Regions from separate parts of the Microbacterium sp. MYb64 genome, predicted to be linked through region 2. Evidence: predicted binding sites of a transcription regulator. Region 2 holds the regulator's gene; the other holds the start of a gene.
What was found. The regulator LexA, encoded in region 2, represses DNA repair genes until DNA is damaged. The targets are predictions, from matches to a motif close to TCGAACANNTGTTCGA.

Region 1 (15,545 bases), on a different contig from region 2:
GCTCGACCTGGCCGTCGGCGGCGCCGCGGCCGACGACGAGCACGCGCGGCACGCCCACGAGCTCGGCGTCGCCGAACTTGACCCCGGGTGAGACCTTGGGGCGGTCGTCGTAGAGCACGTCGAGACCTGCGGCCTCGAGCTGAGCCGCGGCGTCCGCGGCCACCTCGAACGCGACCTGGTCGCGACCCGCGGCCACCACGTGCACGTCGAACGGTGCCACGGAGGCGGGCCAGATGAGCCCCTTGTCGTCGTTGTTGAGCTCCGCGATGATCGCGAGGATGCGGGTCACGCCGATGCCGTAGGAGCCCATCGTGACGGTCACGAGCTTGCCGTTCTCGTCGAGCACCTTGAGCCCGAGCGCGTCGGCGTACTTGCGGCCGAGCTGGAAGACGTGACCGATCTCCATGCCGCGCGCGAGATGCACGGGGCCGGATCCGTCGGGTGCGGGGTCGCCCTCGCGCACGTTGGCGATCTCCACGATGCCGTCCGCGGAGAAGTCGCGGCCCGCGATCACGGAGTGCGCGTGCTTCTGATCGATGTTCGCGCCCGTGATCCAGCTCGTGCCCTCGACGACGCGGGGGTCGAGGAGGTACCTGATCCCGGTCGCGGACTCCTCGCCGAGGATCGCGCCGGTGGGCGACCACGGGCCGATGTAGCCCTTGACCAGCAGCGGGTGCTTCTCGAAGTCGTCGGGGGTCGCCGGCTCGATCTCGGCGGGGGCGAAGGCGACCTCCGCGCGCTTCTCGTCGACCTCGCGGTCACCGGGGATGCCGATGACGACGAGTTCGCGGGTGCCGTCGAGGTGCGTGAGCGCGAGCACGACGTTCTTCAGCGTGTCGGCCGCCGTGAAGTCGCCTTCGAGGTTCGCGTTCGCATGCGTCACGAGCGTCTCGATCGTGGGCGTGTTCGGCGAGTCGAAGATCACGGGGGCGCTCGCCGCATCGAACGGGAGGGGCTCGGGGATCGCGGTCGTGTACGCCTCGACGTTGGCCGCGTAGCCGCCCTCAGAACGCACGAACGTGTCCTCGCCGACGGGCGTCGGGTGCAGGAACTCCTCGCTGCGGGATCCGCCCATGGCGCCGGCATCGGCCTGCACGATGACGTACTCCAGGCCCAGGCGCTGGAAGATGCGCTCGTAGGCGTCGCGCTGCGCCTGGTAGCTGACGTCGAGACCGGCATCGCTGGCGTCGAAGGAGTAGGCGTCCTTCATCGTGAACTCGCGGCCGCGCAGCAGGCCGGCGCGGGGCCGGGCCTCGTCGCGGTACTTGTCCTGGATCTGGAAGATCGTCAGCGGCAGGTCCTTGTACGAGGAGTACAGGTCCTTCACGAGCAGCGTGAACGCCTCCTCGTGCGTGGGCGCGAGCAGATAGTCGCCGCCCTTGCGGTCCTGCAGTCGGAACAGCAGGTCGCCGTACTCGTCCCAGCGGCCGGACGCCTCGTATGCCTCACGCGGCATGAGCGCCGGGAAGTGCACCTCCTGGGCGCCCGCGGCGGCCATCTCCTCGCGGACGACCTTCTCGATGCGCGCCTTGACGCGCAAGCCCAGCGGAAGCCAGGCGAAGATGCCGGATGCCTGCGGTCGGATGTATCCGGCGCGGATCAGCAGCTTGTGGCTCGCGACCTCGGCGCCGGCCGGGTCTTCGCGGAGCGTGCGGAGGAAGAAGTTCGAGAGACGTGTGACCACCGGACAAGTCTACTGACGACGATCGCCCCGCCTGTGCGGGTTGCAGAGGCGGGGCGATCGGCAGGTCGGATCAGTTCAGCGCGCGCGTGCTCGCCGGGATGACCCCGCCCGCGTAGAGCTCTGCCGCGTTGTCCTGCAGCGCGGTGAGGGCGACCCGCTGCGGCAGCGGGCCGAAGGAGATGCGGGCGGCGCCGAGCGCCTCGTACTCGGTGGAGGTGAGCGCGCCGGGCAGGCCGATCACGCTGACCTTGCCGTGACCGATCCCCTCGACGAGGGCGCGGGTGGTGTCGGCGTCGAGGATCCCCGGCACGAACACCGCGGTGGCACCGGCGTCCAGGTAGGCCCGGCCGCGCGCGATCGCGTCGGCGACGGACTCCTCGACGGGGCGGCCTCCGCCGCGGACGAAGGCGTCGGTGCGGGCGTTGAGCACGAACGGAACGCCCTCGGCCTCACCGGCACGGATCATCGCCTCGACATCGGCCGCGGCCTCGGCGAGGGGGCGCAGCCGGTCCTCGACGTTCGCACCCACGACGCCCGCGCCGATCGCGAGGCGCACGGTCTCCCCCGCGTCGCCGTAGCCGTCGTCGAGGTCGGCGGTCACCGGCAGCTCGACCGCGGCGGCGATGCGGCCGACCATGTCGAGCATGAGCTCGCGCGGGATCGCACCGTCGGCGTAGCCGTAGGAGGAGGCGATGGAGTGGCCCGCGGTGGCGATGGCCGTGGTCTCGGGCAGGGCGGCGATCGCCTTGGCGGAGACGACGTCCCACACGTTCACGACGCGGAGGATCTCGGGGGCCGCGTAGAGCGCGGCGAGGGTGCGGGCCTTGTCGGCAGAGGTGGTCATGGACACAACGCTAATACCCGGCTCGGACGCGGAGGGCGGCCTAGGCTGAACCCATGCCGCAGCGCCGATCGCACGTCGCCCCGTCCGCCGCACAGAGCGAGCTCGCCACCGCGCTCGCGGCGCTGCGCACCGAGATCGGTGCTCCTGCGGAATTCTCACCCGAGGCGCTCGCGGAGGCCGCGTCGGCCTCGGCGCCCTTGCCGGACCTGGACCTGCGCCACATCGCGTTCGCCACGTTGGACCCGGCCGGATCCATGGATCTCGATCAGGCCTTCCAGATCGAGCGGAGCGGATCCGGCTACACGGTCCGCTATGCGATCGCGGACGTCCCGTCGTTCGTGACGGCGGGCGGCGCGCTCGACGAGGCGGCCCGCGCCCGCGGCGAGACGCTGTACGCGGCCGACGGCACGATCCCGCTGCATCCGCCCGTGCTCAGCGAGGATCGCGCCTCGCTGTTGCCGGATCAGGACCGCCCCGCGCTCGTGTGGACGTTCGCCCTGGACGCGGCCGGAACCGTCACCGACACGCGGCTGGAACGTGCGCTGATCCGCTCCCGCGCGAAGCTGGACTACATCACGACCCAGGCGGACCTCGACGCAGGCAGGGACACCCCGGCCGCGCTCCTTCCTGAGGTCGGGCGCCTGCGTCTGGCGCAGGAGGCGCAGCGCGGCGGTGCGAGCCTGAACCTGCCCGACGATGAGGTCGTGCGCAAGGACGACGGCACCTACGCGATCGAGCGCCGCACGCCCCTGCCGATCGAGGACTGGAACGCGCAGCTGTCGCTCATGACCGGCATGGCCGCGGCGCAGCTCATGCTGCAGACGAAGGTCGGCATCCTGCGGACCATGCCGCAGCCCGACGACGCCGCATTCGACACGTTCCGCCGGCAGACCGAGGCGCTCGGCGTGCCGTGGACGGCGGGCCGGTACGGCGACTACCTGCGCGGCCTCGACCGGGACGATCCGCGCACCCTGCCGATCCTGGAGGCCGCATCCGCGCTGTTCCGCGGCGCCGGCTATGTCGCGTTCGACGGCGAGGTCCCGGCCGAGACGACGCAGGCCGCGATCGCCGCGCCCTATGCCCACGCCACCGCTCCGCTGCGGCGGCTCGTTGACCGCTGGTCCCTCGCGATCTCGCTCGCGGTGAGCCACGGCGAGGAGATCCCCGCGTGGGTGCACGAGAGCATGGCGCAGGTTCCGGATCTGATGCGCGCCGCGGCGCAGCGGTCGTCCACGCTGAACTCGCGCACGCTCGACCTCGTGGAGGCCGCCGTGCTCGCGCCGCACGTCGGCGAGACCTTCCCCGCGGTGGTGATCCGCCGCAACGGCGAGCGCGGCACCGTGCAGATCACGGAGCCGCCGGTGACCGCCTCGATGGCGCTGCCGGATTCGGCGGCCGCGGGCGCGACCATCCAGGTGGTGCTGAACTCCGTCGACGTCGCGAAGGGGCAGGCGGCCTTTGCGGTCGTCTGAGGGCTCCGCGGACGACCTGAGCGCGTGGCTCCGCAGTCACGCGCATCGCCTACGCACGGTCGATCCGGATGAGGACGACGACGCGGACCTCGAACCGCTTCTCGGCATCGTGGGCGATGCCCGCGTCGTCGCGATCGGCGAGTCGATGCACCGCGTCCACGAGTTCTTCGCGCTGCGCGACCGCGTGTTCCGGTTCCTGCACCGGCGCGCCGGGTTCACCGCCCTCGTGACGGAGAGCGGGCTCCCGGAGGGAGGACGCGTCGACGAGTGGATCCGCACCGGGCGCGCTGGCCTGCGGGACACCCTGCGCGAAGGCGTCTCCTACGGCTTCGGCGCCTGCCAGGAGATGCTCGACCAGCTCACCTGGATGCGCGAGCGCACCGCGACCGGGCGATCGGCCCCGCGCTGGTACGGGATGGATCTGCCCGATTCCTCAGCGAGCGCGCTGCCCGGGATCCTCGCCGCGCTCGGTCTCCTCGACGAGGCGGATCCGCACTACGCCGCGCACATCCGAGAGACCCTGCTGCCGCTGTTCGGGTATCTCCCCGACGACCGCACAGGCCTGGCACAGGCCGCGCCCTCCATCCGGGCGTATCTGGCGCTGCCCGCGCCGGATCGGGCGGTCATCACGGTCGGCATCGCCGATCTCACCGCACGCATCCGGGCACGTCGGCGCGAGCAGATCGCGGCGCTCGGCGGTGGCGCCGTGGCGGAGCAGCGGGTGGACTTCGCGATCCGCGCCGCCGAGAGCGCCAGGGCGGCCGATGCGTTCCTGCAGGCGATGACCGCGGGCCCCACCCGCACCTGGCCCGCCGCGAACATCCGCGACGAGTGGATGGCCGACACCGTGGAGTGGGTCCTGCAGCGGGAGCCCCGCATCGTGGTCTCGGCGGCCAACGGGCATGTGCAGCGGACCCCGTTCTCCGCTCCCCCGTTCGTCCCGGATCCGATGACGACCATGGGCGGGCACCTCTCGGACCGGCTCGGCGACGACCTCGTGGTGGTCGGGACCGCGTTCGGCGGCGGCGAGCAATGGCTGCATCGCCCCGATCCCACGGATCCCCCGGGGCATTCCCGCCCCTTCGTCGCGCCGCTCGCATCGCTCGATCCGTCCAGCCTGGACGCGGCGCTGGAGCGATCAGGCATCGACGATGCCGTCATCGACCTCCGCACCGCGCCGGAGGCGGCCGCCATCGCGCTCGATGCCACCACCGGATGGCACAACGGCGACGTGGTCCAGCCGGGCCGCGCACGCGACGCGTTCGACGCGGTGGCGTTCATCCGGTCGGTGACCCCCTGGCGGACCTGGATCGACGACCGCGGGCTCGATCGGCGCTGACCGTTCTGCGACGCCCGTCTCGCGGGCGGTCGCCGAGGCGGCGCGCGCTCTCGCCGCTGCCGCACGGCGCGACGGCCTCTCCCGCGGACGCCGAGCGCGTCCTGCGCGCGATGTGGTGATCGGGCGGACTTTCCATCCGCAGCTGCGCCGGGCGCGACACCGCCGCCTCCGCGACTTCGATCCGCATCGAGCGGCGCTGCTCTCCGCGCCACTGCTGATCGGCGACCACTCATCGTTCGCCGCGCAGATCGAACGAGAGCTCGATGTCGCCGGAGGTCGCGTCCACGAGGGCCACGTGCGCTGACGATCCGCACAGTCAGCCCTCGTTCGAAGTTCTTCCCCGATCTTGGATCGTCTCTCCGAATGTCGGTGGTGTTCGAGAGAATGGAGCATGGAACTCTTCACCGACATCGAGGCACAGGTTCAGGCCCTGCGCGCGCTGCTCGGTGATGCCCTCGAACCGATCGATCTCATCCCGCTCATCGAGCGGCTCGACGATGCGCAAGCAGTCGATGCGCTCACGGCGGCGACAGCGCTGGTCCAGAGCGGGGAGAGGATCCGGGCGGCGGTCACGGGCGTCATCGCGGCCCGTTCTTCCCGCGAAGCCGGGCAGAACGGACTCGCCCAGTCCCGCGGACACAGGAACGTCGCCTCCCTCGTGCAGGAGATCACGGGCTCGACGAGGGCCGAAGCCGGCCGGCAGGTGCGCATCGGCGAGTCGCTCCGCACCTCGGCAGTCGCGGCGGCTTCCTCGGTCCCGGCCGCCGGCGACCAGTTTTCGGACGACGAATCGACTCGCGCGGAGAAGCCGGTCACGCCCTGGCACACAGAGCTCGATCGTGCCCTGCTCGACGGGCGGATCACGTCGGCGCAGCACGACGCGATCCGTCAGGGGCTCGCAGATCCTCCGCTCTCCGACGAGACCGAGCACGAGTGCGAGCACGAGCCGGAGTGCGACGAGACCGAGCACGACGCGCTCCTGCGCGAGCTGTGGGAGGTGGCCGCCGACCAGCTCATGGCTGCCGCGGCCCACGACACTCCGGAGATGCTGGGCTCGGCGGCGCGCACGATCCGCGATCGGCTCGACCCCGAGGGTGCGGCCCGACGATTCCAGGAACGCTACTCGCGGCGCTCGTTCCGCGTGTGGACCACGGCCGACGGTCACAAGCGGGGCGCGATCGACTTCGATGACGAAGGCTACGCGTGGGCGACCACCATCATCGCCAACGCCATGCGCCCGCGGACCGGCGGCCCCCGCTTCGTCGACGCCGAGGAGAAGGCCCGCGCGCAGGCTCTGACCGACGATCCGCGCACGAACGACCAGCTGACCTACGACCTGCTCCTCGATCTGCTCCGCACCGGCGCTCTCGCCGACGCCCCGGCCGTGTTCGGTGCGCGACGTGCGGGAGTCCGCATCGTCCAGGTCGTGAACGGCGACGGCATCGCAGATCCGATCGCACATGCGGAGGACCACCTGCACTCATTCCCCTCGGCGGTCGCCCAGCAGCAGACGTGCGATGTCGGCGCTGTCAGGGTCACGGTCGATTCCCGTGGGAACCCGCTCGACGTCGGCCGCGAACACCGCCTCTTCACGCCCAAGCAGCGCGTCGCGCTCGCCATCCGAGACGGTGGATGCCGATGGACAGGCTGCGATCGCCCGGCGTCCTTCGGCGAAGCGCACCACATCGACGAGTGGGTCCGCGATGACGGGCGGACCGACATCGACCGCGGCATCCTGCTGTGCAGGTTCCATCACATGCAACTGCACCATGGCGGCTGGCGGATCACCCGCCGCGAGAAGGAAGACTTCGTCCTTCATCACCCTCGCGGGCAGACCTTCGCGCTCCCGTCCAGACCTGCCCTCCGATACGCCTGGGCGGGCGTCCGACCATGGCGGAAGCGGTTCCGCGCGGCGGCGTGACGGGATCGCGGAAAGCGATCAGTCGCGAGCCCAGGTGATCTCGTCACGGCCGGCCCGCTCACGGCTCGTGCCCGCGGACGAGACGTCCCCGGGGGCATGGGAGGCACGACCGAACGCGGTCATGGTGGTGGCCTCCCAATGAGGCGGGATCTGGAACTCGGCGGCGAGCGCGTCGCGATCGAAGGCCCGGAACTGGTGCGCGTCGAGTCCGAGATGAAGGCCCTGGACGGTCATGTGGGCGACGGCCTGACCGAGGTCGTAGCCGGCGAACTCCGAGTACGCCCAGTCCACGGTCCCCTCGACCAGCACCTGCGTGCAGTTCACCACCAGCAGCGACGCATCGGGCGCCCACATCGATGAGCTCCGCGCGAGATGCGGCACGAGCCGCCGGTGGATCGCATCGCCCCGGCGAGCGACGAGGAACATCCAGGGCTGGCCGTTCCCCGCCGACGGCGCCATCCGCGCCGCGTCCAGCAGCGAATCGACGTGCGCGGCGCCGATCTCGAACTCCGGGTCGAATCCGACCGGGCTGAATCTGCCGGCCAGCGCCGGGTGCACAGCGGGAGCGGCCGGGACCTCGCAGATCGTCATGCTCCCAGTCTGACGCGAACTACGCCGGCACAGCCGAGGTCTTCATGACCAGCAGCTGCGGATCCGTCAGATCCAGCGACACCCGGATCGACGCGAACTCCGCGAGCGACGACACGTGCGTGCCGCCGCAGAGGATCGATGCGGTGCCCTCTGGCAGCCCGCACACCCAGCGACGGCGATCCACGATCGTCTCGCCGTCGACCTCGATCCGGCTCGATGCGCCGGACGCCACCCAGGCGGCGAGCTGCGCGTTGATCCGATCCTCGCGCTCCGCCAGAGTCGCGGCGAACCCCTCGGTATCGAACCCCGCCTTGCGCAGGCTCTTGCCGAGCCGGTACTCGTCGACCGAGCCGCCCTCGTCGATGAAGCTCGTCTGGTTCGCGCGGCTCTCGAAATCGGGAGTGCCGAGCGCATCGGATCCGGGATCCTTGCGCCACAGATCCGCGACCGCGAGATCCAGCGCCAGCGACGCGAGGTGACAGGCGGTGTGCCCGCGGCTCAGCCCCGCACGACGCTCCGCATCGACCGTCGCCTCGGCCGAGGCGCCCGCCGCGAGCGCCGAAGGAACGGCCTCGACCCGGTGCCCGACGAGCCAGGTCCAGCCCTCGGCACCGCGCTTGACCGGGATGTCCGCACCGACCGCGACCTCGCCCTCGTCGCTCACCGCCGCCATGACCGCTTCGGTCACCGCGACCTCGACGTCATCCACGCGCAGCGCACCCCGATCGCCCGGCTGATCCGGCCAGGTGTGGTCGACGGGGTGGAACGGAGTACGGTCCAGCACGACCACCGCTCCGCCCTCCGCCGGATGCACGCCCACGACGCGCGCCGACTCGACGAGGGACCCCGAAGGGAAGGTGACGACGGTGCTGTGCGACACGGAGACTCCAGACAAGGTGACGGGGAACGCCGCGACGTCAGTGCGACGGCGGGATGGTGAAGCTGGCCAGGAGGCCGTCGGAGACCACGAAGATCCCGTCCGACTCGCCGTTGAAGACGCTGCTGCGCCAGCCGAAGCGGATCCGGGTCGTGTCGCCGTCGGTGTCCGCGGACAGAACGGTCATGCGGGCGCCGGCGCCGATCGCGTCGGACCCGGCCCAGGCGCGCACGCCCTCGGGGCCCGCCTTGACGGTGCCCCAATCGCTGACGAAGCCGTCCGGCGTGAAGGCGGCGACGAACGCCTCGGTGTCGGCATCGTTGATGGCGTCGACCATGCGCTGCACGGCAACAGGAAGCTGGCTCATGATTCCTCCTCGGAAAGGTCCCACTCTGTCACGCGGCCCTCCGCGGAGGCCTCGCGCTACGGGGTGCCCCTCAGCTGGTGACGACCTGCGCGGTGCCGAGCGGCGCGTTCGGCCCCATCTCGTCGGCGATGCGGTTCGCCTCCTCGATGAGGGTCGCGACGATGTCCTCCTCGGGCACGGTCTTGATGACCTCGCCCTTGACGAAGATCTGCCCCTTGCCGTTGCCGGAGGCGACGCCGAGATCGGCCTCGCGGGCCTCGCCAGGACCGTTCACGACGCAGCCCATGACGGCCACGCGCAGCGGCACGGTCATGTCCTTGAGGCCCTCGGTGACGTTCTCGGCGAGCGTGTAGACGTCGACCTGCGCCCGCCCGCAGGAGGGGCAGGACACGATCTCGAGCTTGCGCTCGCGCAGGTTCAGCGACTGCAGGATCTGGTGGCCGACCTTGACCTCCTCGGCGGGAGGTGCGGACAGGGAGACGCGGATCGTGTCGCCGATGCCCTCGCCGAGCAGGATCCCGAAGGCGGTCGCCGACTTGATCGTGCCCTGGAACGCCGGACCGGCCTCGGTCACGCCGAGGTGCAGCGGCCAGTCGCCCATCGCGGCGAGCAGACGGTAGGCCTTCACCATGACGACGGGGTCGTTGTGCTTGACCGAGATCTTGAAGTCGTGGAAGTCGTGCTCCTCGAACAGCGACGCCTCCCAGCGCGCGCTCTCGGCGAGCGCCTCGGGAGTGGCCTTGCCGTACTTCTCGAGCAGGCGCGGGTCGAGCGAGCCGGCGTTCACGCCGATGCGCAACGAGACGCCCGCATCCTTCGCCGCCTTCGCGATCGCGCCGACCTGATCGTCGAACTTGCGGATGTTGCCCGGGTTCACGCGCACCGCAGCACAGCCGGCATCGATCGCCTGGAACACGTACTTCGGCTGGAAGTGGATGTCCGCGATGACCGGGATCTGGCTCTTCTTCGCGATGATGTGCAGCACGTCCGCATCATCCTGCGACGGCACCGCGACGCGCACGATCTCGCAGCCGGAGGCCGTGAGCTCGGCGATCTGCTGCAGCGTCCCGTTGATATCGGTGGTCTTCGTGGTCGTCATCGACTGCACGCTGACGGGAGCACCGCCGCCGACGAGCACCTTGCCGACCTTGATCTGGCGGCTCTTGCGTCGCGGGGCGAGGACGTCGGGGATCCGGGGCATCCCCAGGTTCACAGCTGGCACGTCATCCAGGGTACCCGTGCGCAGCTGGACGGGATCCGTGTGGTAGTTTCGGCGCATGTCCGTGAACCGCTCTTGGTGGCCCGCCTCTTAGGCGGAGAGTTCGCGACCCACGATCCAGACCGCCTTCCGGGGCGGTCTTGTCGTTTCTGCCGCGTCGGATCCCTCTTTCAGGAGAACCCTCAATGACCACCGCCGACCGGATCCACGCCCTCGATTCGTCCTTCGTCCTGCTCGCCCGCGAGGGCTCCGACAGCGTCGAGCTGCTCACCGGCGAGATCGTCGACGTGACGAACCTCGCCGACATCCCCCTGGGCACCGGCGGCGAGCGCCGCGAGGTGTTCTCGCTCGTCCCCTATCGCCAGGTCCGCGAGCGCGGCTTCGAGGCGCAGGACGACGGCGCTCCGCTGCGCTGCCTGATCGTGGACGAGCACCTGCACCTGCCCGCGGACGAGGTGCGCGCGGCGCTGCCCGCGGATCCGATCCCGCTGCACGACGGCGGCTTCGACCTCAGCGACGAGGAGTACGCCACGATCGTCGAGCGCGTGATCGCCGACGAGATCGGGCGCGGCGAGGGTGCGAACTTCGTGATCCGTCGCGACTACACCGCCCGCATCGACACGACGGTCCCTGACGCGGAGCGCACGGCGGCGCTCACCTGGTTCCGAGCGCTGCTGGAGCACGAGCGCGGCGCGTACTGGACGTTCGCGGTCGTCACCCCCGGCGTGGTCGCGGTCGGCGCGAGCCCCGAGGCGCACGTCGTCGCCCAGGGCGGCGTCGTGACCATGAACCCCATCTCCGGCACGTTCCGACACCCTGCGGGCGGGTCGACCACGGCGGCGCTGAGCGAGTTCCTCTCCTCGACGAAGGAGACCGAGGAGCTGTTCATGGTGGTCGACGAGGAGCTCAAGATGATGAGCGCGGTCTGCTCCGACGGCGGGCGGATCACCGGCCCGCACCTCAAGCAGATGTCGCGACTCACGCACACCGAGTACATGCTGCGCGGCAGCAGCCGGCTGGATCCGCGCGACATCCTGCGCGAGACCATGTTCGCGCCGACCGTGACCGGATCCCCAATGCAGAACGCGTGCACGGTGATCCGCCGGCACGAGCGCAAGCCTCGTGGCTACTACTCCGGCGTGGCGGCGCTCTTCACGCCGAACGACGCGGGCGGCCACGACCTGGACGCGCCGATCCTCATCCGCACGGTGTACCTCAAGGACGGCGAGGTCAGCGTGCCGGTCGGCGCCACACTCGTGCGCCACTCCGATCCGGCCGGCGAGGTCGGCGAGACCCACGGCAAGGCCGCGGGCGTGCTGGGTGCGATCGGCGCCGTCGCGCGCGACACCGCCGCAGAGGCCCGTGAGGATGCCGATGCGCCCGGATCCGGGGCGACCCCGGCCGACGATCCCGCGATCCAGGCTCTGCTCGCCTCGCGCAACGCCCGCCTCGCCGAGTTCTGGATCAACCCGCAGGACGGCGGCACCGAGGCGTCGACGGCTTCGCCCTTCGCCGGGCGCACGGCCGTGGTCGTGGACGCCGAGGACCGCTTCACCACGATGCTCGCGCACCAGCTGCGCCACCTCGGACTCGAGGTGCGGATCCAGCCGTGGGCGGAGGCCGACGACGCCGAGATCGACGCCGCCGACCTGCTCATCGCAGGCCCCGGCCCCGGCGACCCGAGGGACGACTCCTCGCCGCGCATCGCCCGGATGCGCGCGCTCGTGGCACGCCGCCGCGAGACGGCGCGCCCGTTGCTCGCGGTGTGCCTCAGCCACCAGATCCTCGCGGACTCGCTCGGGATCGAGCTGGCGCCGCTCGCCAGTCCGCACCAGGGTCTGCAGAAGGCGGTGCCGGTGTTCGGCGAGGACGCCTCCATCGGCTTCTACAACACGTTCACGGCGCGCGTCGCGCCCGGCACGACGGAAGCCGGGGTCGCCGAAGTATCCGCCGATGCAGCTTCAGGCGACGTCTACGCGCTGCGCGGCCCGGCGTTCGCCTCCGTGCAGGGCCACCTGGAATCGATCCTGTCCCGCGACGGCATGACGACCCTGGAACGCCTGGTCGGACACGCCCTGAGCTGAAGAATCAGCCGATCGACACGGGGTTGAACAGGTCGGCGACGAGCAGCAGACCGCCCATGCCGACGAGCAGCGCGGCCACGACGATCGTCAACGGCACGAGCCGGGTGGCGTCGACGGGCTTGGGCTTCGGACGCCCGGCCACCTTGGCCCAGGCGCGCTTCAACCCGTCCCACAGCGCGACCACGATGTGCCCGCCGTCCAGGGGCAGCAGCGGGATCAGGTTGAACACGAACAGCGCGACGTTCAGCGAGCCCATGAGGCTCAGCAGCACGGCGAAGCGGTTCAGCAGCGGCGCATCGGCCGCGGCCACCTCGCCGGCGATGCGGCCGACGCCGATCACGCTGAGCGGTCCGTTCGGATCCCGTGGGGTGCCGGTGACGAGTGAGACGCCCACGTCCCACAGCCGCACGGGCAGGTTGCCGATGAGCTGCACGACGGATCCGGTGTTCGCCATCGCCTGATCGAAGCCGGCGGACAGCGGCTGCTGCACGTAGGCGAGCTGCGCGCCGACTCCGGCGTAGCCGACCGTGTGCATCACCGCATTGCCCTTGTCGTCCACGACCGCGCGCCCGTTGCCATCCGCTTCCTGCCGCTGGGCGGCGACAGGGGTCAGCTGCAGCGTGAGCCGGGATCCGTCGCGCTCGACGACGAGCGGGAGGGCCTTGCCTGGCGAGGCCTGGATGATCGCGCTGGCCTCGGCGAAGGTGCTGACGTCCTTCCCGTCGACCGAGACGATCCTGTCCCCCGGCTTCACGCCGGCCTGCGCCGCAGGGGCCACCGGATCCGATGCGGAGCACGAGGTCTGCGTGGATCCGGCGGGCAGCACGCACTCCGAGACCGAGGCGATCGTGGTCGTGCCCTGCTGCAGCCCGATGCCGCTCAGCAGCACCGTGAACGTGACGACCGCGAGGACCAGGTTCATGAACGGGCCGCCGAACATGACGATGACCCGTTTCCACACCGGCAGCAGGTAGAAGACGCGGCTCGCGCGCTCGGGGTCGATCGTCTCGTCGTTCGCGGCCCTCGCGTCCTGGATGAGGGTACGGAAGGCGCCGCGCGATCGGCTCCGCCCTCCGTCGTCGCCCTGATCGCCGGGTGAAGGCGGGTACATGCCGGACATGGAGATGAAGCCGCCGATCGGCAGCGCCTTGACGCCGTACTCGGTCTCGCCGATCTTCTTCGAGAACAGCCGCGGCCCGAACCCGATCATGTACTGACCGACGTGCACGCCGAACAGCTTGGCGGGAACGAGATGCCCGAGCTCGTGCAGGGCGATCGAGACACCGAGCCCGACCAGCACGAACAGCAGGCCGCCGATGTATAGCAGGATCTCCACCCCGCCACGTTACCGGTGCCGGGCTAGGAAACGGCCGTGCCGGAGCTGTGCACTCGCCAGGATCCAGCGGATCCGGTCCGGTGCCTCACGCCTGTGCGGCGATCATCCGGTCTGCGGTCGCTCGGGCCCACGCCTCGGCGGCGGCCAGGGACTCGACCGTGAGCTCGTCGGGCGGCTCGTGGGCGTCGACGACGCGCTGGATCGTGTCGACGATCGCGAGGAAGCTGAGCCGCCCCTCGTGGAACGCGTTCACGGCCTGCTCGTTCGCGGCGTTGTAGACGGCCGGGAAGGTGCGCCCGGCGCGGCCGACGTGCTTCGCCAGGGCGACCGACGGGAAGGCCCCGTTGTCGAGGGGTTCGAAGGTCCAGCTCGCGGCCTTGGTCCAGTCGATCGGCCGTCCGACGCCGCCCACACGATTCGGCCAATCGAGACCCAGTGAGATGGGCAGGCGCATGTCGGGCGGGGATGCCTGCGCGATCGTGGATCCGTCCACGAACTCCACCATCGAGTGCACGATCGACTGCGGATGCACGACGACCTCGATGCGCTCGTAGTCCACGTCGAACAGCAGGTGCGCCTCGATGACCTCGAGGCCCTTGTTCACGAGCGTCGCCGAGTTCGTGGTGACCATGCGCCCCATGTCCCAGGTGGGGTGCGCGAGCGCCTCCGCGGGGGTGACCGCGGCCATCTCCTCGCGGGACCGGCCGCGGAAAGGCCCTCCGGACGCGGTCACGACGAGCCTGCGGACCTCCTGCTTCGTCCCGGAACGCAGCGCCTGCGCGAGCGCGGAGTGCTCGGAGTCGACGGGCACGATCTGGCCGGGTGCGGCGAGCGCGGTCACGAGGGAGCCCCCGACGATCAGCGACTCCTTGTTGGCGAGCGCCAGAGTGCGGCCGGCCTTCAGCGCGGCGAGGGTCGACCCGAGCCCGATGGAGCCGGTGATCGCGTTGAGCACCACGTCGGCCTCGACGTCGCGGACCAGCTGTTCTGTCTCGGCGGCGCCGAGAGCCGTGTCCTCCACGCCGAACTCCTCGGCCTGCTGCTCCAGCAGCTCGGCCTGGGTGCCCGCGGCGAGCCCGACCAGTTCGAAACGATCCGGATTCGCCCTGATCACGTCGAGGGCCTGAGTGCCGATGGAGCCGGTGGAGCCGAGGACGAGGACGCGACGCATGGCCTCAGCCTAGGCCGTATGCCCTCGAACGGAACGGGGCCCGCCACGTCGCGCGACGTGGCGGGCCCCGATCAGGTCAGGAAGCGGTCACTGCGCCGGCGTCGCCGCCGGAACCGTGCCGAGGATGTCGATCACGAAGACGAGCGTCGAGTTGGCGGGGATCGATCCGGAGGCCTGGGCGCCGTAGCCGTCGGCCGGCGGGATCACGACCAGCACCTGCGAGCCCACCTTCTGCCCCTCGAGCGCCTTCTTGAAGCCCGCGACGACGCCGGTCGTCGGGAACTGCGCGGGGGTGCCGCGCTTCCAGCTGGAGTCGAACTCCTTGCCGTCGGCCCAGGTCACGCCGCGGTACTGCACGATGGCCTGGTCGCCGCTGGCCACGGTCGGCCCATCGCCCTGCTTCAGCTGGGCGATCTTCGTCTCGGTCGGCGGGTCGGCCTTCGGGATCGTGATCTCAGGCGCGCCGTCCTTGGCGAGCTTGACGCCGGGCATTCCGTCGACCGGAGCCACGTCCTTGCCCGTGGCGACCGTCGGCAGCTTCTTGATCGACTGGGCGTACACGACGACGGCCTTGCCGCCGTCGCCGAACATCTTGCCGGGGACCGCCATCACGACCGAGGAGCCGAGCGGCTGGCAGCCG
Region 2 (15,545 bases):
CTCGTGGACGGCGGGGCGCCTGGGATCCACCTGTACGCGTTCAACCAGCACCGCACCGTGCTGGACGTGCTCACGGCCGCCGGGGTCCTCCCCGAAGGCGGGGCGACGTCCCCCGTGGGCGGCGCCCTCCAGCTCGCAGAGACCAGCGGCGCGCACTAGGCCGCATCCTTCCCCCCTTCCGTCAGAGAGGACCGTCATGACCGCATTCCCCGAGGGCACCGTCCTGGGCTACCCGCGCATCGGCCGTCGCCGTGAGCTCAAGAAGGCCGTCGAGGCGTTCTGGGCCGGACGGATCGACGAGGCCGAGCTCGAGCGCACCGCGGCCGAGCTGCGCGCGACGACGCGCGAGCGTCTCGCCGTGCAGGGCCTCGGCCGCTCCGACTCGGCGATCCCCGAGTCGTTCTCGTACTACGACCAGGTGCTCGACGCCGCGGTCACCGTGGGTGCGATCCCCGCCCGCTTCGAGGACCTGCGGTCCGCCGACGGCACGATCGGCCTGCCGGCGTACTTCACCGTCGCCCGTGGCGAGGGCGAGCGCGCGCCGCTCGAGATGACGAAGTGGTTCGACACGAACTACCACTACCTCGTGCCCGAGATCGGACCGGACACCGTCTTCTCGCTGTCCAGCGACCGCATCGTGCGCCAGGTGCGGGAGGCGGCGGAGGCCGGCTTCCGCACCCGCCCCGTGCTCGTGGGCCCCGTCACGTTCCTCGCCCTCGCCAAGGCCGCGGACGAGGCGCCGGAGGGCTTCGACCCGCTGTCGCGCCTGGACGACCTCGTCTCGGTCTACGCCGAGGTGCTCGGCGCGCTCGAGGCCGCCGGCGCGGAGTGGGTGCAGCTGGATGAGCCGGCGCTCGTGAGCGAGTCGCTGCCGGCTTCCGTGGCAGCGCTCGGTGCGGCCGCGGAGCGCGCGTACGCGGTCCTCGGCGGTCTCGCGGAGCGCCCGGCGATCTTCGTCGCGGCCCCGTACGCGGCCCTCGACGCCAACCTCGCGGTTCTCGCCGCGGCTCCGATCGAGGCGATCGGCCTCGACCTCGTGCGCGGCACCGTGCCCGCATCCGTCCCCGGCCTCGCCGACAAGGTGCTCGTCGGCGGCGTGGTCGACGGCCACAACATCTGGCGCGGCGACCTCTCCGCGGCCTTCGACACCCTCGAGGCGCTGCGCGGTCTCGGTGCGGCCGGCGTGGCCGCGGCGACCTCCACCTCGCTGCAGCACGTGCCGCACGACGTCGAGGACGAGACCAAGCTCGATGAGCGCCTGGTGAGCTGGCTCGCCTTCGCCGACCAGAAGGTCGCGCAGGTCACGACCCTCGCCAAGGGCCTCGCCGAGGGGCGCTCCGCGATCGCCGCCGAGCTCGACGCCGCCTCCGCCGCCCTGACGGACCGTCTCAGAGCCCCCGGCGTCCGCGTGGACGCCGTCCGTGCGCGCACCTCGGCGCTGACCGGCGCCGACTTCGACCGCGGCGACTACGAGGCCCGTGTGGCCGCGCAGTCGATCGCGCTCGACCTGCCCGCGCTGCCGCTCACGACCATCGGATCCTTCCCGCAGACCGGCGAGATCCGACGCGCCCGCGCGCAGTTCACCAAGGGCGAGATCACCGCGGACGAGTACGACGGCTTCCTCCGCGAGGAGATCGGCCGGGTCGTGACCCTGCAGGAGGAGCTGGGCCTGGACGTGCTCGTGCACGGCGAGCCCGAGCGCAACGACATGGTGCAGTACTTCGCCGAGAACCTCGACGGCTTCGACGTCACCGAGAACGGCTGGGTGCAGTCCTACGGATCCCGCGCGACGCGCCCGTCGATCCTCTGGGGCGACGTCTCGCGTCCGGCGCCGATCACGGTGGCGTGGTCGGAGTACGCGCAGTCCCTCACCGCGAAGCCGATGAAGGGCATGCTGACGGGCCCCGTCACGATCCTCGCCTGGTCGTTCGTCCGCGACGACCAGCCGCTCGCCGAGACGGCGAACCAGGTCGCCCTGGCGCTGCGCGACGAGATCGCGGACCTGGAGGCCGCCGGGATCGGCGTCATCCAGGTCGACGAGCCGGCGCTGCGCGAGCTGCTGCCGCTCAAGAAGGCCGACCAGCCGGCGTACCTGGACTGGTCCGTCGCGTCGTTCCGGCTGTCCACGGCGGGCGCGGAGACGGCCACGCAGGTGCACACGCACCTCTGCTACTCGGAGTTCGGCGTCGTGATCGACGCGATCCGCGCGCTCGACGCCGACGTCACCTCGATCGAGGCCGCCCGCAGTCGCATGGAGGTCGTCACGGACATCGCCGCGGCCGGCTTCGACCACGGCATCGGCCCCGGCGTGTACGACATCCACTCGCCGCGCGTTCCGGACGCCTCCGAGGTCGAGGTGCTCCTGCGCCGTGCGGTCGAGGAGATCCCGACGCGTCAGCTCTGGGTCAACCCGGACTGCGGTCTGAAGACCCGCGGCTACGAGGAGACCAACGCCTCGCTGCGCAACATCGTCGAGGCCACCCGCCGCGTCCGCGAGGACGTGTCGGTCGCGGTCTGATCTCCCCGCACCGGGCGTCTTCATCGAGGCCCCCTCGCAGCACCGAGGCCCCCTCCCAGATTCGGATCTGAGAGGGGGCCTCGATGCGCAGAGGGGGCCTCGACGTGGAAGGGGCGGGGATCAGACCGCGCGCAGCACCGCCACGATCTTGCCGAGCACCGTGGCGTCGTCGCCCAGGATCGGCTCGAAGGCGCTGTTGCGGGGGAGCAGCCACACGTGGCCGTCCCGCCGGCGGAACGTCTTGACCGTGGCCTCGCCGTCGAGCATGGCCGCGACGATCTCGCCGTTCTCCGCGGTGCCCTGTGAGCGCACGACCACCCAGTCGCCGTCGCAGATGGCGGCGTCGATCATCGACTCGCCGGAGACCTTGAGCATGAACAGATCACCTTTGCCGACGAGCTGGCGGGGGAGGGGGAAGATCTCCTCGACCTGCTGCTCGGCCGTGATCGGCACTCCGGCGGCGATCCGGCCCACGAGCGGCACGAGCGCGGCGTCTCCGACCGAGGGGGCGGTGTCTGCGGGGTTCTCGGTCGAGAGGCCGGGCAGGTCGATGAGGACCTCCATGGCGCGGGTCTTGCCGGCGTCGCGGCGCAGGTAGCCGCTGAGCTCGAGCTGGCCGAGCTGATGCGTCACGCTGCTGAGGGACTTGAGACCCACGGCGTCGCCGATCTCGCGCATGCTCGGCGGGTAGCCGTACCGGGCGATCGAGGTCTGGATGACCTCGAGGATCGCCATCTGCTTCGCACTGAGGCTCTTGCGGCGCCGCGTCCGCGGGGCCTCGGAGCCGAGGTTCGCACCGTCGCTCATGCCATCTCCTTCGTGTGCATCGGGCCCTCGCGGATCCGGTGATCGGCATGGATTCGCGGGCGGCGATTCGAATGTCGGTGGTCCGTGATGGGGTCTTCGTATCGAAACCGTATCCGAGATCGGGGCGGAGTCGATAGATCTGTTCGAGCGTGTCGGCGAATTATCGGAACCGATATTCGAAGAACGCTTGACAGATGTTCGAACTCGAAAGTAGTTTCGGTACGTAGGTTCGCCTCTCCAGAGGCCCGGATTCGAAGATCCTCCACACGGGATCCCGATCCGGGGAGAGGCGGACCGACACAGACACTGAGGAGAAGCACCATGAGCAGCATCACCTTCGCCGGTCCGGTTCCCGCCACGCGCCTGCGGATCACCGCACGCGGTCGGCGCGTGCTCGCCGCGCTGGTCGCGCTCCCGGTGGCTGCGGCGATCGCGTTCGCAGCGCTGAGCGGCGGATCCGCGCTCGCCTCCGGCGAGCAGACGACGGGCAACACCTTCGCGACCGTCACCGTCCAACCCGGCGACACCCTGTGGTCCATCGCGGGCGAGGTCGCGCCGAACGCCGACCCGCGCGACGTCGTCGCCAAGATCTCCCAGCTGAACCTCGTCGACGGCGGCGTGATCGAGGTCGGGCAGCACCTGGCCATCCCGGCGGAGTACGGCGCGACCGGACGCTGATCGTCACGCGGCACCGGCATCACAGCCGGGCCGCCTAGCATGGCAGGGTGACTGTCTCGCTCGACGACTTACCCCTTCGTGACGACCTGCGCGGACTGCGCCCCTACGGGGCCCCGCAGGCGCCGCTGCCCGTGGCGCTGAACGTGAACGAGAACACGCATCCGGTGCCCGAGAAGGTCGCGAGCGACATCCTCGACGACATCGCGGTGGCGCTGCGCGACGTCAACCGGTACCCGGACCGCGAGTTCACCGAGCTCCGTGAGGCGTTCGCCGGCTACCTCGGCCACGACCTCGTGGCCGCGAACATCTGGGCGGGCAACGGGTCCAACGAGGTGCTCCAGCACATCCTGCAGGCCTTCGCCGGCCCTGGCCGCACCGTGTTCGGGTTCGCGCCGACCTATTCGATGTACCCGCTGCTCGCCCAGGGCACGGGGGCGACCTGGGTCGCCGGGGTCCGCCACCCCGACTACGAGCTGACGGTCGACGAGGCGGTCGCGCAGGTCCTGGAGCACGATCCGGACGTGATCCTGCTGTGCGCGCCGAACAACCCCACGGGCACCCCGCTGCCTCTCGACGTGATCGAGGCGGTGTACGAGGCCGCGCGAGGCATCGTCATCGTCGACGAGGCGTACCAGGAGTTCGCGCCGAAGGATTCGCCGACGGCGCTGACGCTGCTCGAGGGACGGCCGCGGCTCGCCGTCTCCCGCACGATGAGCAAGGCCTTCGCCTTCGCCGGAGCGCGGGTCGGCTACCTCGCCGCGGATCCGGCGTTCATCGACGCCCTGCGTCTGGTGCGCCTGCCGTACCACCTGAGCGCGCTCACCCAGGCGGCGGCGATCGCGGCGCTGCGGAACGCGCCGATCATGCTCGCGATGGTCGATGAGATCGTCGCGCAGCGCGATCGCATCTCCGCCACGCTCGCGGCCCTGGGGTACGAACCCCACCCGTCCTGGTCCAACTTCGTGCTGTTCGGCGGGGTCGCCGATCCCGCCGCGACCTGGCGCGCCCTCTACGACAGGGGCGTGCTGATCCGCGATGTCGGCATCACGCATCACCTGCGCGTCACGGCCGGAACCGAGGCCGAGACCACCGCATTCCTGGACGCCCTCGCCTCGATAGGATCGGCCTCATGACCGCTGAGACCCCCGCTGCGGCCCGGACCGCGCGCCGCACCCGCTCCACGTCCGAGTCGACGATCGAGCTCGAGCTCGACCTCGACGGCACGGGGCAGAGCCACATCGACACCTCGGTCCCGTTCTTCGACCACCTGCTGACGGCGTTCGCGAAGCACTCGCTGACAGATCTGACCGTGCGCGCCTCAGGCGACACCCACATCGACGCGCACCACACGGTGGAGGACGTGGCGATCGTGCTCGGCCAGGCGATCCGCGAGGCGCTCGGCGACAAGAACGGCATCTCCCGCTACGGCGACGCGCTCGTCCCGCTCGACGAGGCGCTCGTGCAGGCGGTCGTCGACATCTCCGGTCGCCCCTACCTCGTGCACGAGGGAGAGCCGGCCGGCTACGAGCACCACCTCATCGGCGGCCACTTCACCGGATCCCTCGTGCGTCACGTCTTCGAGGCGATCGCGTACAACGCCGCCCTGACCGTGCACGTGCGTGTGATCAGCGGCCGCGACCCGCACCACATCGCGGAGGCCGAGTTCAAGGCCTTCGCGCGCGCGTTCCGTCAGGCCAAGGCGCTCGACCCCCTCGTGGTCGGCGTGCCCTCGACCAAGGGCGCCCTGTGAGCGAGGGCGCAGAAGGCCGTCGTCCGACCGTCGCCGTCTTCGACTACGGGTCCGGCAACGTGCACTCGGCCGTGAAGGCGCTGATCCGCGCCGGCGCGGACGCGCAGCTCACCGGCGACCGCTCCGCGGCGCTCGAGGCCGACGGGCTCGTGGTACCGGGCGTCGGGGCGTTCGCAGCCGTCCGCGAGGCGCTCGCCGCGCACCGCGGGGATGAGATCATCGAGCGGCGCCTGGCCGGCGGCCGCCCCGTGCTGGGCATCTGCGTCGGCATGCAGGTCCTGTTCGAGGGCGGTGTCGAGCGCGGCGCCGAGGTCGAAGGGCTGGGCGAGTGGCCCGGCATCGTGACCGAGCTCGACGCTCCGGTCCTGCCGCACATGGGCTGGAACACCGTCGAACCCGATCCCGGCAGCGTGCTGTTCCGCGGGATCGAGCACGAGCGCTTCTACTTCGTGCACTCCTTCGCCGCGCAGACGTGGGAGCTCGAGGTCATGCCGCCGTTCCCCGAGCCGCACCTCACGTGGGCCGAGCACGGCTCGCGCTTCCTCGCCGCGGTCGAGAACGGCCCGCTCTCCGCGACGCAGTTCCACCCGGAGAAGTCCGGCGAGGCGGGCATCCAGCTCCTCCGGAACTGGATCTCCACGCTCTGATCCGTCTGACCGTGTGACGCCGGGGGATTGGTGCCCCGACCGTGCGCGGACTACTCTCTTCTCTCGTGCCGCGCCCGAAGCGCGCGGTGCATCGTGACCCGAAGGACGACATGAACGAGTTCGCGCAGTCCCCCTCCCTGACCCTCCTCCCGGCCGTAGACGTCGCGGGCGGACAGGCCGTCCGCCTGACGCAGGGTGAGGCCGGAAGCGAGACCAGCTACGGCGATCCGATGGACGCCGCCGCGGAGTGGGTGGATCAGGGAGCCGAGTGGATCCACCTGGTCGACCTCGACGCCGCGTTCGGCCGCGGCAGCAACACCGCGATCCTGCGCCGCGTGATCAAGCAGTTCCGCAGCGTCAACGTCGAGCTGTCCGGTGGCATCCGCGACGACGCGAGCCTCGAGGCGGCGCTGGAGTCCGGCGCTTCCCGCATCAACCTCGGCACCGCGGCGCTCGAGAACCCCGAGTGGGCCGCCGACGTGATCGCCCGCTACGGCGACGCGGTCGCGGTGGGCCTGGACGTCCGCGGCACGACCCTCGCCGCCCGCGGCTGGACCAAGGAGGGCGGCGACCTCTGGACGGTGCTCGACCGCCTCGAGGACGCCGGGTGCAGCCGCTACGTCGTCACCGACGTCACCAAGGACGGCACGCTCAAGGGCCCGAACCTCGACCTGCTCCGCGAGATCACCGCGCGCACTCCGAAGCCCGTCGTGGCCTCGGGCGGCATCGCGAACCTCGACGACATCGCCGCGCTCCGCGAGCTCGTGCCGCTCGGCGTCGAGGGCGCGATCGTCGGCAAGGCGCTGTACGCCGGCGCATTCACCCTGGCCGAGGCGCTGGATGTCGCCGGATCCTGACCACGCCGCGTCCGCGGCGTGCGATCACGACCACGGCGCGCACGGCAACGCCGGCGACTCCGCGGGCGTGCCCTGGGCGGGACGCTCCTTCCAGGAGAACACCCGGGCGAGCGACGACGGATCCGCGGATCCGGCGCTCTGGGACGCGCTGACGCGCTTCCGCGCCGGTGGCGGCTCGCAGGCCGAGGTCGTGGACGCGTTCCGCACGGCGCGCGTGCTCGTGCCGCTGGTCGCCGAGAAGGGCGACGAAGGCGTGGCGCCGTCCGGACTGACGGTGGACAAGACCCAGGAGCTCTCGCTCGTCACGGTCGCCGCGCCCGACGGGCGCACGGTGCAGCCGGCCTTCACGAGCGTCGACACCATGCGCTCCTGGGATGCGGTCGCACGCCCGATCCCCGTCGAGGCCGCCCGCGTGGCGTTGTCCGCTTCGTCGGGCGATGCCGAGCTGATCGTGCTCGACCCCGGATCCGCGACCGAGTTCGTCCTGCGCCGCCCCGCCGTGTGGGCGATCGCGCAGGGGCAGCACTGGGAGCCGAGCTTCCTCTCGCCAGAGGTCTACGCGGGCCTCCTGGAGAGCGTCGGCAGCGAGCTCGCCGTGATCGACGTCGCCGTCTCCGCCGGCGACCCCGACGCGCGCCTGCGCGGACCGGAGCTGGTCGTCACGCTCGAGCTCGTCGAGGGGCTGGATCGGGAGACGCTCGATGCGGTGCTCGCTCGCCTCGCGCAGCGCTGGGCCGCCGACGACCGCATCGCGGTGCTCGTCGACTCGCTCACCGTGCGCCTGCGCGCGAGCGCCTGAGGGCGGAAGCGAGCGAACCCGCCCCCGCCCGCGGCGAGGTCAGTTGACCGGTCCGGTCCACTTCTCGCCGGGGCCCTGCCCGATCGGGTCCGGGATGACGGAGGCCTCGCGGAAGGCGAGCTGCACGGAGCGCAGGCCGTCGCGCAGGGAGCGCGCGTGCATGTCGCTGATCTCGGGGGCGGCGGCGGTGATGAGGCCGGCCAGGGCGTTGATGAGCTTGCGTGCCTCGTCCAGGTCCTTCTGCGTCTCGGGATCGTCCGCGAGGCCCACCTTGACCGCGGCCGCGCTCAGCAGGTGCACGGCGGCGGTGGTGATCACCTCGACGGCGGCGACATCCGCGATGTCGCGGGCGGCTCCCGACGCGTCGGGGGAGAGGGGGGTGACGTGCTCGTGGCCGTCGGGCGCGGGAGTGCTCACTGTGCCGGCTTTCCGAAGGTCTTGCCTTCTGATAGACTTCTGCGGGCTCCGGGACTTCTCGTCCCGGCACGAAAGAGGATTCACTTCCCACCCGCGCTTGCCGCTCAAGGCTACCGGGTTCAGCACTCCGCCGATTCACATCGGTAGCCGCTGTGCAGCGAAGGCTGCGCAGCGGGTCAGGGTGCCGCCGGCGTCTGAATGCCGGCGGGTGGGACGATTCTGATTTCGCCCGTGATCCGTCCGGATCATGGTGGCCGAAACCATCGTCTAAGGAGTCCGCATCAGCGATCCCCGCACCAATGAGCGCATCCGCGTCCCCGAGGTCCGCCTCGTCGGCCCCGCGGGTGAGCAGATCGGCGTCGTCCGTATCGAGGCGGCGCTGCGTCTTGCGCAGGAAGCCGACCTCGACCTCGTCGAGGTCGCCCCGAACTCGAAGCCTCCCGTGGTCAAGATCATGGACTACGGCAAGTTCAAGTACGAGGCCGCGCAGAAGGCGAAGGAAGCTCGCCGCAACCAGGCGAACACGATCCTGAAGGAGGTGCGCTTCCGTCTGAAGATCGAAGCGCACGACTACACGACGAAGCTCAAGCGCGCCGAGGGCTTTCTCAAGGCGGGCGACAAGGTGAAGGCGATGATCCTGTTCCGCGGCCGCGAGCAGTCCCGTCCCGAGCAGGGCGTGCGGCTCCTCCGCAAGTTCGCGGAGGATGTGGCCGAGTTCGGCACGGTGGAGTCCAACCCCACCATCGACGGACGCAACATGGTCATGGTGGTCGCCCCGCTGAAGAACAAGTCCGAGGCGAAGGCCGAGCAGAACGCGGTGCGTGACGCGCAGCGCGCGGCCAACAAGCAGGCCGCCCGCGACGCCAAGGCGCCCGGCGCCCCGGCCGAACCGGCAGCTCCGGCTGCTCCGGCCGCCCCGGCTGAGTGATCCCGGATCCCACAGCCCCACACAGACCTCCCGCACGACGGGCAGAACCCTGTCGCCCAGCTGGGCGCCATACGAAGGAAGAGAAGATGCCGAAGCAGAAGACCCACTCGGGTGCCAAGAAGCGCTTCAAGATCACCGGCAGCGGAAAGCTGAAGAAGCAGCAGGCCGGGATGCGCCACAACCTCGAGCTGAAGTCGAGCCGTCGCACCCGTCGCCTCAACCAGGACCAGGTGCTGTCGAAGGCAGACACCAAGGTCGCCAAGAAGCTCCTCGGCCGCTGACGCCGATCGCACGATAGGAATACACGAAAATGGCTAGAGTCAAGCGCGCCGTCAACGCTCACAAGAAGCGCCGCGTCATCCTTGAGCGCGCCTCGGGTTACCGTGGCCAGCGCTCGCGCCTGTACCGCAAGGCGAAGGAGCAGGTCACCCACTCCCTCGTCTACGCGTACCGCGACCGTCGCAAGCGCAAGGGCGACTTCCGCCGTCTGTGGATCCAGCGCATCAACGCCGCTGCCCGCCAGAACGGCATCACGTACAACCGCTTCATCCAGGGCCTCGGTCTCGCCGGCGTCCAGGTCGACCGCCGCATGCTCGCCGAGCTCGCGGTCAACGAGCCGGCGACCTTCGCCGCTCTGGTCGAGACGGCCCGCAAGGCTCTGCCGGCGGACGTCAACGCGCCCAAGTCGGCTGCGTAAGCATCTGGTTCACGAAGGGGCGCCGTCCGCGAGGACGGCGCCCCTTCGGTGTCCCTAGACTGTGATGGTGCTGGAGAATCCCCGATCCCCGCGCGTGCGCGCCGTCGCCAAGCTCACCAAGCGCAGTGCCCGCACCGAGACCGGCCTGTTCCTTCTGGAGGGACCGCAGGCGGTGCGTGAAGCGCTGTCCTATCGGCCGGAGGCGATCGTCGAGCTCTTCGCGACTCCGACCGCGTGGGACAAGCACGGCGACCTGCGCCAGGCCGCGGCCGACGCCGAGGTGCGCTTCGAGTACGTGACGGAGTTCGTGCTCGCCGCGATGGCCGACACCGTGACGCCGCAGGGAGTGGTCGCCGTCGCCCGGCAGATGCCCACCTCGGTGCGGGACATCTTCGCCGCCTCGCCGCGCCTCGTCGCGATCTGCGAGGAGATCCGCGATCCCGGCAACCTCGGCACGATCATCCGCGCCGCCGATGCCACCGGCGCCGATGCCGTCGTGCTCACCGGCCGCACGGTCGACCTGTACAACCCGAAGGTCGTGCGCTCGACCACCGGATCCCTGTTCCATCTGCCGGTCTCGGTCGGCGGAGAGCTCACCGACGTCGTCGAACGTGCGCACGCGGCGGGTCTGCAGGTGGTCGCGGCCGACGTGAAGGGCGACGACCTGCTCGCCGCCCGCGCCGAGGGCGTGCTCGCCCGGCCCACGGCCTGGCTGTTCGGCAACGAGGCGCGGGGGCTCGAGGAGCCCGCGCTGGGGCTGGCCGATCGGGCGCTGCGGCTGCCGATCTTCGGCCGGGCCGAATCGCTGAACCTCGCGACCGCCGCGAGCGTGTGCCTGTACGAGAGCGCGTTCGCGCAGCGGGCCTAGGGGTCGCAGGAGACACGCTCACGGTATGAAGATCCTCATCGTCGAAGACGACGAACGCGTGGCCGATGCCCTTGCCGGCTTCCTCGGCCGCGCCGGCTACGCGGTCGAGCGCGCCGGCGACGGGCGCGGCGCCCTCGACATGCTCGGGTCGGACACCGAGGCGGTGATCCTCGACCTCGGCCTCCCCGACATCGACGGCATCGAGCTGTGCCGGCGCATCCGCGCGGTCAGCGGGGTTCCGATCCTCATCGCCACGGCGCGCAGTCAGGTGCACGAGCGGATCCGGGGGCTGCGGGCCGGAGCCGACGACTTCCTCGTCAAGCCCTACGACGTGCAGGAGCTGCTGGCCCGCATCGAGGCGGTCACCCGCCGCAGCCATGCGATCGGGGCCGAAGTGGGGCCCGTGGGCATCGACATCGACGGCGTGCGGATCGATCTGGTCGCGCGCCGGGTGCTCGTGGACGGCGAGCCCGTCGAGCTGACCCGCAAGGAGTTCGACATCGTCGCGGTGCTCGCCCGCTATCCCGGCGTGCCCGTCCCCAGGGAGCGGCTCATCCGCGAGGTGTGGAACACCGACTGGCAGAGCTTCGCCCGCTCGCTCGAGGTGCACGTCGCCTCGATCCGTCGAAAGCTCGGGCGGCCCGCGCTCATCGAGACGGTGCGCGGCGTGGGCTACCGGCTGACAGGGCTGTGACCCGTGCGGAAGCGCCTGTTCATCGTGTTCCTGGTGCCGCTCGCGGCGGTGCTCCTGCTGCTCGGCGGCGCCTATGGCTGGACGGCCTCGCGCGGCGTGCAGCAGAGCTTCTACACGCAGCAGGTCGGTGACATCGGCACCTTCGTGACGAGCGCGCGGCAGGCGCTGCTGTCCGGAAGCGCCGAGGTGCTGGACGGCGAACTGCGCCGCTACCACGAGCTGTACGGCACCCGGGTGACCGTGGTCGACCGATCCGGTCGCCCGTGGTCTCCGCAGCAGGGCGACGCGCCCGTACTGGACGATGCGACCGCGAACAAGGTGCAGCTCGCCCTCTCCGGGCGGCGCAGCGATCTGCCGGAGCCGGTTCTGCTGCCGTGGCAGTTCGCCGAGCAGTCCCTCGTGGAGCCGATCTTCGACCAGGGTGACGTCATCGGGGCCGTCGTCATGTCGGCGAGCGTGGAGGCACCCCGGGCCGAGATCGTGCGGCAGTGGATCCTGCTCGGCATCGTCAGCGTGATCGCGATCGGGATCGGCCTGCTCGTGGTGCTGGGTCTCGCGCGGTGGGTGCTCAGACCCGTGCATCGTGTGGACGAGGCCATGGAGGCGATCGAGCGCGGTGACATGGAGGCACGGATCGCCGATGACACCGGACCTCCTGAGCTGCACCGCATGATCCTGCTCTTCAACCGGATGGCGGAGGAGATCGAGCGCGTCGTGTCGCGTCAGCAGGAGTTCGCGCTCAATGCGTCGCACGAGCTGCGCAATCCGCTCAGCGCCCTGCTGCTGCGGGTGGAATCGCTCGCCACCGGTCTCGACAGCGGCTGGGACCGCGAGGTCGAGGCCACGCGCGAGGAGGGCAGGCGGATGACCAGGATCCTGGACACCCTGCTGTCCTTCGCGCGCGGAGCGGATCCTGCTCCGCTCCGGGATCCGATCGATCTCGCCGCCCTCGCCGAGCGCAGGGTGGCGGCCTGGCGGGATGCCGCGGCCGCGAAGGGCGTCGCCCTCAGGCTGCACGTCGAAGGGCCCGTGCGCTCCCGCACGGACGAGACCATCGCGGAGAGCGCGCTGGACGCCGTGATGGACAACGCCGTGAAGTTCTCGCCCGCGGGCACCGCGATCGACGTCGCGGCGTCGCGGGCCGAGTCCGGCTGCGAGCTGTCGGTGCGGGATCACGGGCCTGGACTCCCCGAGGAGGAGCTCGCGCACGCGACCGACCGGCACTGGCGCAGCGACCGGACGCGCGCGATCCCCGGCACCGGCCTGGGGCTCGCGATCGCCACGGATCTGCTGGCCTCGGTCGACGCCGGAGTGCGCGTCGAGGCGGCGGACGGCGGCGGACTCCGCGTGGTGCTGATGCTCCCCGCCGCGGAGGCGCGATGACGAAGCGATCCCCGCGGGCGATGCTGCGGATGCTGCTCGCGCTCCTGCTGTGCGTGCTCAGCGCGTCGGCGCTCGCCTCGTGCGCGCCGGAGGACCGGAGCTGGGCGGACAAGCCGCAGGCGATCGCGGGCGGGGGAGCGACCGGCGTCTACTACTCCTACGGCCAGCAGTTCGCCGAGGTGCTCACCGCACGGCTCGGGGCCGGGTTCGCCGTGCAGCAGACCAACGGATCCGTCGACAACCTGGAGCGGGTCGGATCGGGACGGGCGGTGCTCGGCTTCGCCCAGGGCGATGCGGTCGCCGATGCCGTGGCCGGCACCGGCGCCTTCCCCGAGGCGGTCCCGATCGTCGCGGTCGCGCGCCTGTACGACGAGTACGTGCACATCGTGGTCCGGGAGGGGTCCGACGTGCACGATCTCGGGGACCTCGCCGGCCGCACGGTGTCCCTCGGCGCGCGCGGCTCCGGCGTGGAACTCGTCGCGGGACGCGTGCTCGCGGCCGCCCACGTCGACGCCACCACGATCCGCAACCCCGCGCTGGGGTTGGAGGGCTCCATCGCCGCCCTGCGCAAGGGCGAGATCGAGGCCTTCTTCTGGGTCGGGGGACTGCCGACACCGGGCATCGCGACGCTCGCGGCCGACACCCCGATCCGACTGCTGTCCATCCCTCCGCCCGTCGTCGACGCCGTCAACGCGGCGCACGCGGGGGCCTATCGGCAGGCGGACTTCCCGATCGGCGGCTACGGCATCGACACCTCGACGGTGACGATGACCGTGCCGAACTACCTGGTCGCCCGCGCCGATGCGCCGGAAGGGCTCATCCACGACGCGACCGCCGTCCTGTTCGACGAACGCGTGACGATCGCCCGTCGTGCTCCGGCGGCCGCGCTGCTCGATCGACGCCAGGCGATCTTCACGGACCCGATCGCGCTGCACGCCGGCGCCGTGCGCTACTACCGCGAGACCCACGACTGACGCTCTCGCGGACCCGGCAGCTGCGGAGCGCGTCGAGGTATCTGCACCCGCCTCAAGAAAGGCTCAAGGAACCCCACGGGATCCGGCGCGGTCAATAGCCTCATCCGGTCGGAACCCTGCGGTTCCGGCACTGCCCGAAACATCCGGCCATTCGATTCGATGGAGAGTCAGCCATGACCGACGTCACCCCTGCTGCCGAGCGTCCCGATCGTGCGTCCTCGCTCGGTGCCCCTCTCGTCGTCGTGCAGAACGTGCAGAAGCACTACGGCGAGTTCCAGGCTCTGACCGACATCGACCTCACCGTGCACAAGGGCGAGGTGGTCGTGATCATCGGCCCGTCCGGATCCGGCAAGTCCACGCTCTGCCGCACGATCAACCGGCTGGAGACGATCACCAGCGGCTCGATCACGATCGACGGCAAGGAACTGCCCGCGGAGGGCAAGGGACTGGCCCAGCTGCGCGCCGATGTCGGCATGGTGTTCCAGTCGTTCAACCTGTTCGCCCACCTGACGATCCTGGAGAACGTGACGCTCGGGCCGATCAAGGTGCGCGGGCTCAAGAAGGCGGACGCCGAGAACGAGGCGATGCAACTGCTCGAGCGGGTCGGCGTCGCCGCCCAGGCCTCGAAGCTCCCCGCGCAGCTCAGCGGCGGCCAGCAGCAGCGCGTCGCGATCGCGCGAGCACTCGCGATGCACCCCAAGGTCATGCTCTTCGACGAGCCCACGAGCGCCCTGGACCCGGAGATGATCACCGAGGTCCTCGACGTCATGATCGAGCTGGCCGCGAGCGGGATGACGATGATCGTCGTCACGCACGAGATGGGCTTCGCCCGCAAGGCGGCGAACCGCGTCGTGTTCATGGCGGACGGCCGGATCCTCGAGGAGGCAGAGCCCGACCAGTTCTTCACGAACCCGCAGTCCGACCGGGCGAAGGACTTCCTGTCCAAGCTCCTCACCCACTGATCTGATCCCCGCACCACAGCACCTGCACCGAAGGAGAAGCACATGCGAAAGTCACGGATCCTCACCGGCATCGGCATCGCGGCCGTCGCCCTGATCGCCCTCACGGGCTGCAACAGTGGCAGCCCCACCAGCCCTGGCGCGACCGAGGGCACGACCCCGACCAGCGACAAGCCGCTGTTCGAGGTCGCCAAGGACGTCAAGATCGACGGCAGCCCCACGTTCGACCGGATCACCAAGAACGGCAAGATCACGATCGGCGTCAAGGAGGACCAGCCCGGTCTCGGCTACAAGGACGCCACCAGCGGCGAGCGCACCGGATTCGACATCGACATCGCCCGCTGGATCGCCGCCTCGCTCGGCTACAGCGAGGACAAGATCGAGTTCAAGGCGATCCCGTCGGCCAACCGTGAGCAGGCGATCGTGAACGGCGACGTGGACTACTACGTCGGCACCTACTCGATCACCGACAAGCGCAAGGCCGTCATCGACTTCGCCGGCCCGTACTTCGTCACCGGCCAGGGTCTGCTGGTCCGCAAGAGCGAGGACACGATCAAGAGCGAGAAGGA

Region 1: CQ044_RS02870 (HNH endonuclease signature motif containing protein) is a predicted target of LexA. The motif match lies at 5,588-5,603, and genes of this name have one in related genera.

Annotation. Positions count from the first base shown of each region.
Region 1 covers NZ_PCOW01000002.1:143,911-159,455, reverse strand. The annotation lists gene CQ044_RS02895 (proline--tRNA ligase) at 1-1,684, opposite strand, end outside; gene CQ044_RS02890 (isocitrate lyase/phosphoenolpyruvate mutase family protein) at 1,755-2,528, opposite strand; gene CQ044_RS02885 (RNB domain-containing ribonuclease) at 2,582-4,000, shown strand; gene CQ044_RS02880 (erythromycin esterase family protein) at 3,987-5,339, shown strand; gene CQ044_RS02870 (HNH endonuclease signature motif containing protein) at 5,731-7,260, shown strand; gene CQ044_RS02865 (nitroreductase family protein) at 7,279-7,851, opposite strand; gene CQ044_RS02860 (hypothetical protein) at 7,871-8,731, opposite strand; gene CQ044_RS02855 (nuclear transport factor 2 family protein) at 8,769-9,095, opposite strand; gene ispG (flavodoxin-dependent (E)-4-hydroxy-3-methylbut-2-enyl-diphosphate synthase) at 9,166-10,317, opposite strand; gene CQ044_RS02845 (chorismate-binding protein) at 10,500-12,398, shown strand; gene CQ044_RS02840 (RIP metalloprotease) at 12,403-13,734, opposite strand; gene dxr (1-deoxy-D-xylulose-5-phosphate reductoisomerase) at 13,820-14,905, opposite strand; gene CQ044_RS02830 (FKBP-type peptidyl-prolyl cis-trans isomerase) at 14,993-15,545, opposite strand, start outside.
Region 2 covers NZ_PCOW01000020.1:49,983-65,527, forward strand. The annotation lists gene CQ044_RS15570 (methylenetetrahydrofolate reductase) at 1-159, shown strand, start outside; gene metE (5-methyltetrahydropteroyltriglutamate--homocysteine S-methyltransferase) at 197-2,518, shown strand; gene lexA (transcriptional repressor LexA) at 2,639-3,325, opposite strand; gene CQ044_RS15585 (LysM peptidoglycan-binding domain-containing protein) at 3,647-4,003, shown strand; gene CQ044_RS15590 (histidinol-phosphate transaminase) at 4,051-5,136, shown strand; gene hisB (imidazoleglycerol-phosphate dehydratase HisB) at 5,133-5,753, shown strand; gene hisH (imidazole glycerol phosphate synthase subunit HisH) at 5,750-6,400, shown strand; gene priA (bifunctional 1-(5-phosphoribosyl)-5-((5-phosphoribosylamino)methylideneamino)imidazole-4-carboxamide isomerase/phosphoribosylanthranilate isomerase PriA) at 6,511-7,257, shown strand; gene CQ044_RS15610 (SseB family protein) at 7,241-8,056, shown strand; gene CQ044_RS15615 (DUF1844 domain-containing protein) at 8,096-8,473, opposite strand; gene infC (translation initiation factor IF-3) at 8,781-9,401, shown strand; gene rpmI (50S ribosomal protein L35) at 9,488-9,682, shown strand; gene rplT (50S ribosomal protein L20) at 9,712-10,098, shown strand; gene CQ044_RS15635 (RNA methyltransferase) at 10,166-10,966, shown strand; gene CQ044_RS15640 (response regulator transcription factor) at 10,992-11,660, shown strand; gene CQ044_RS15645 (HAMP domain-containing sensor histidine kinase) at 11,664-13,043, shown strand; gene CQ044_RS15650 (TAXI family TRAP transporter solute-binding subunit) at 13,040-14,017, shown strand; gene CQ044_RS15655 (amino acid ABC transporter ATP-binding protein) at 14,191-14,979, shown strand; gene CQ044_RS15660 (glutamate ABC transporter substrate-binding protein) at 15,022-15,545, shown strand, end outside.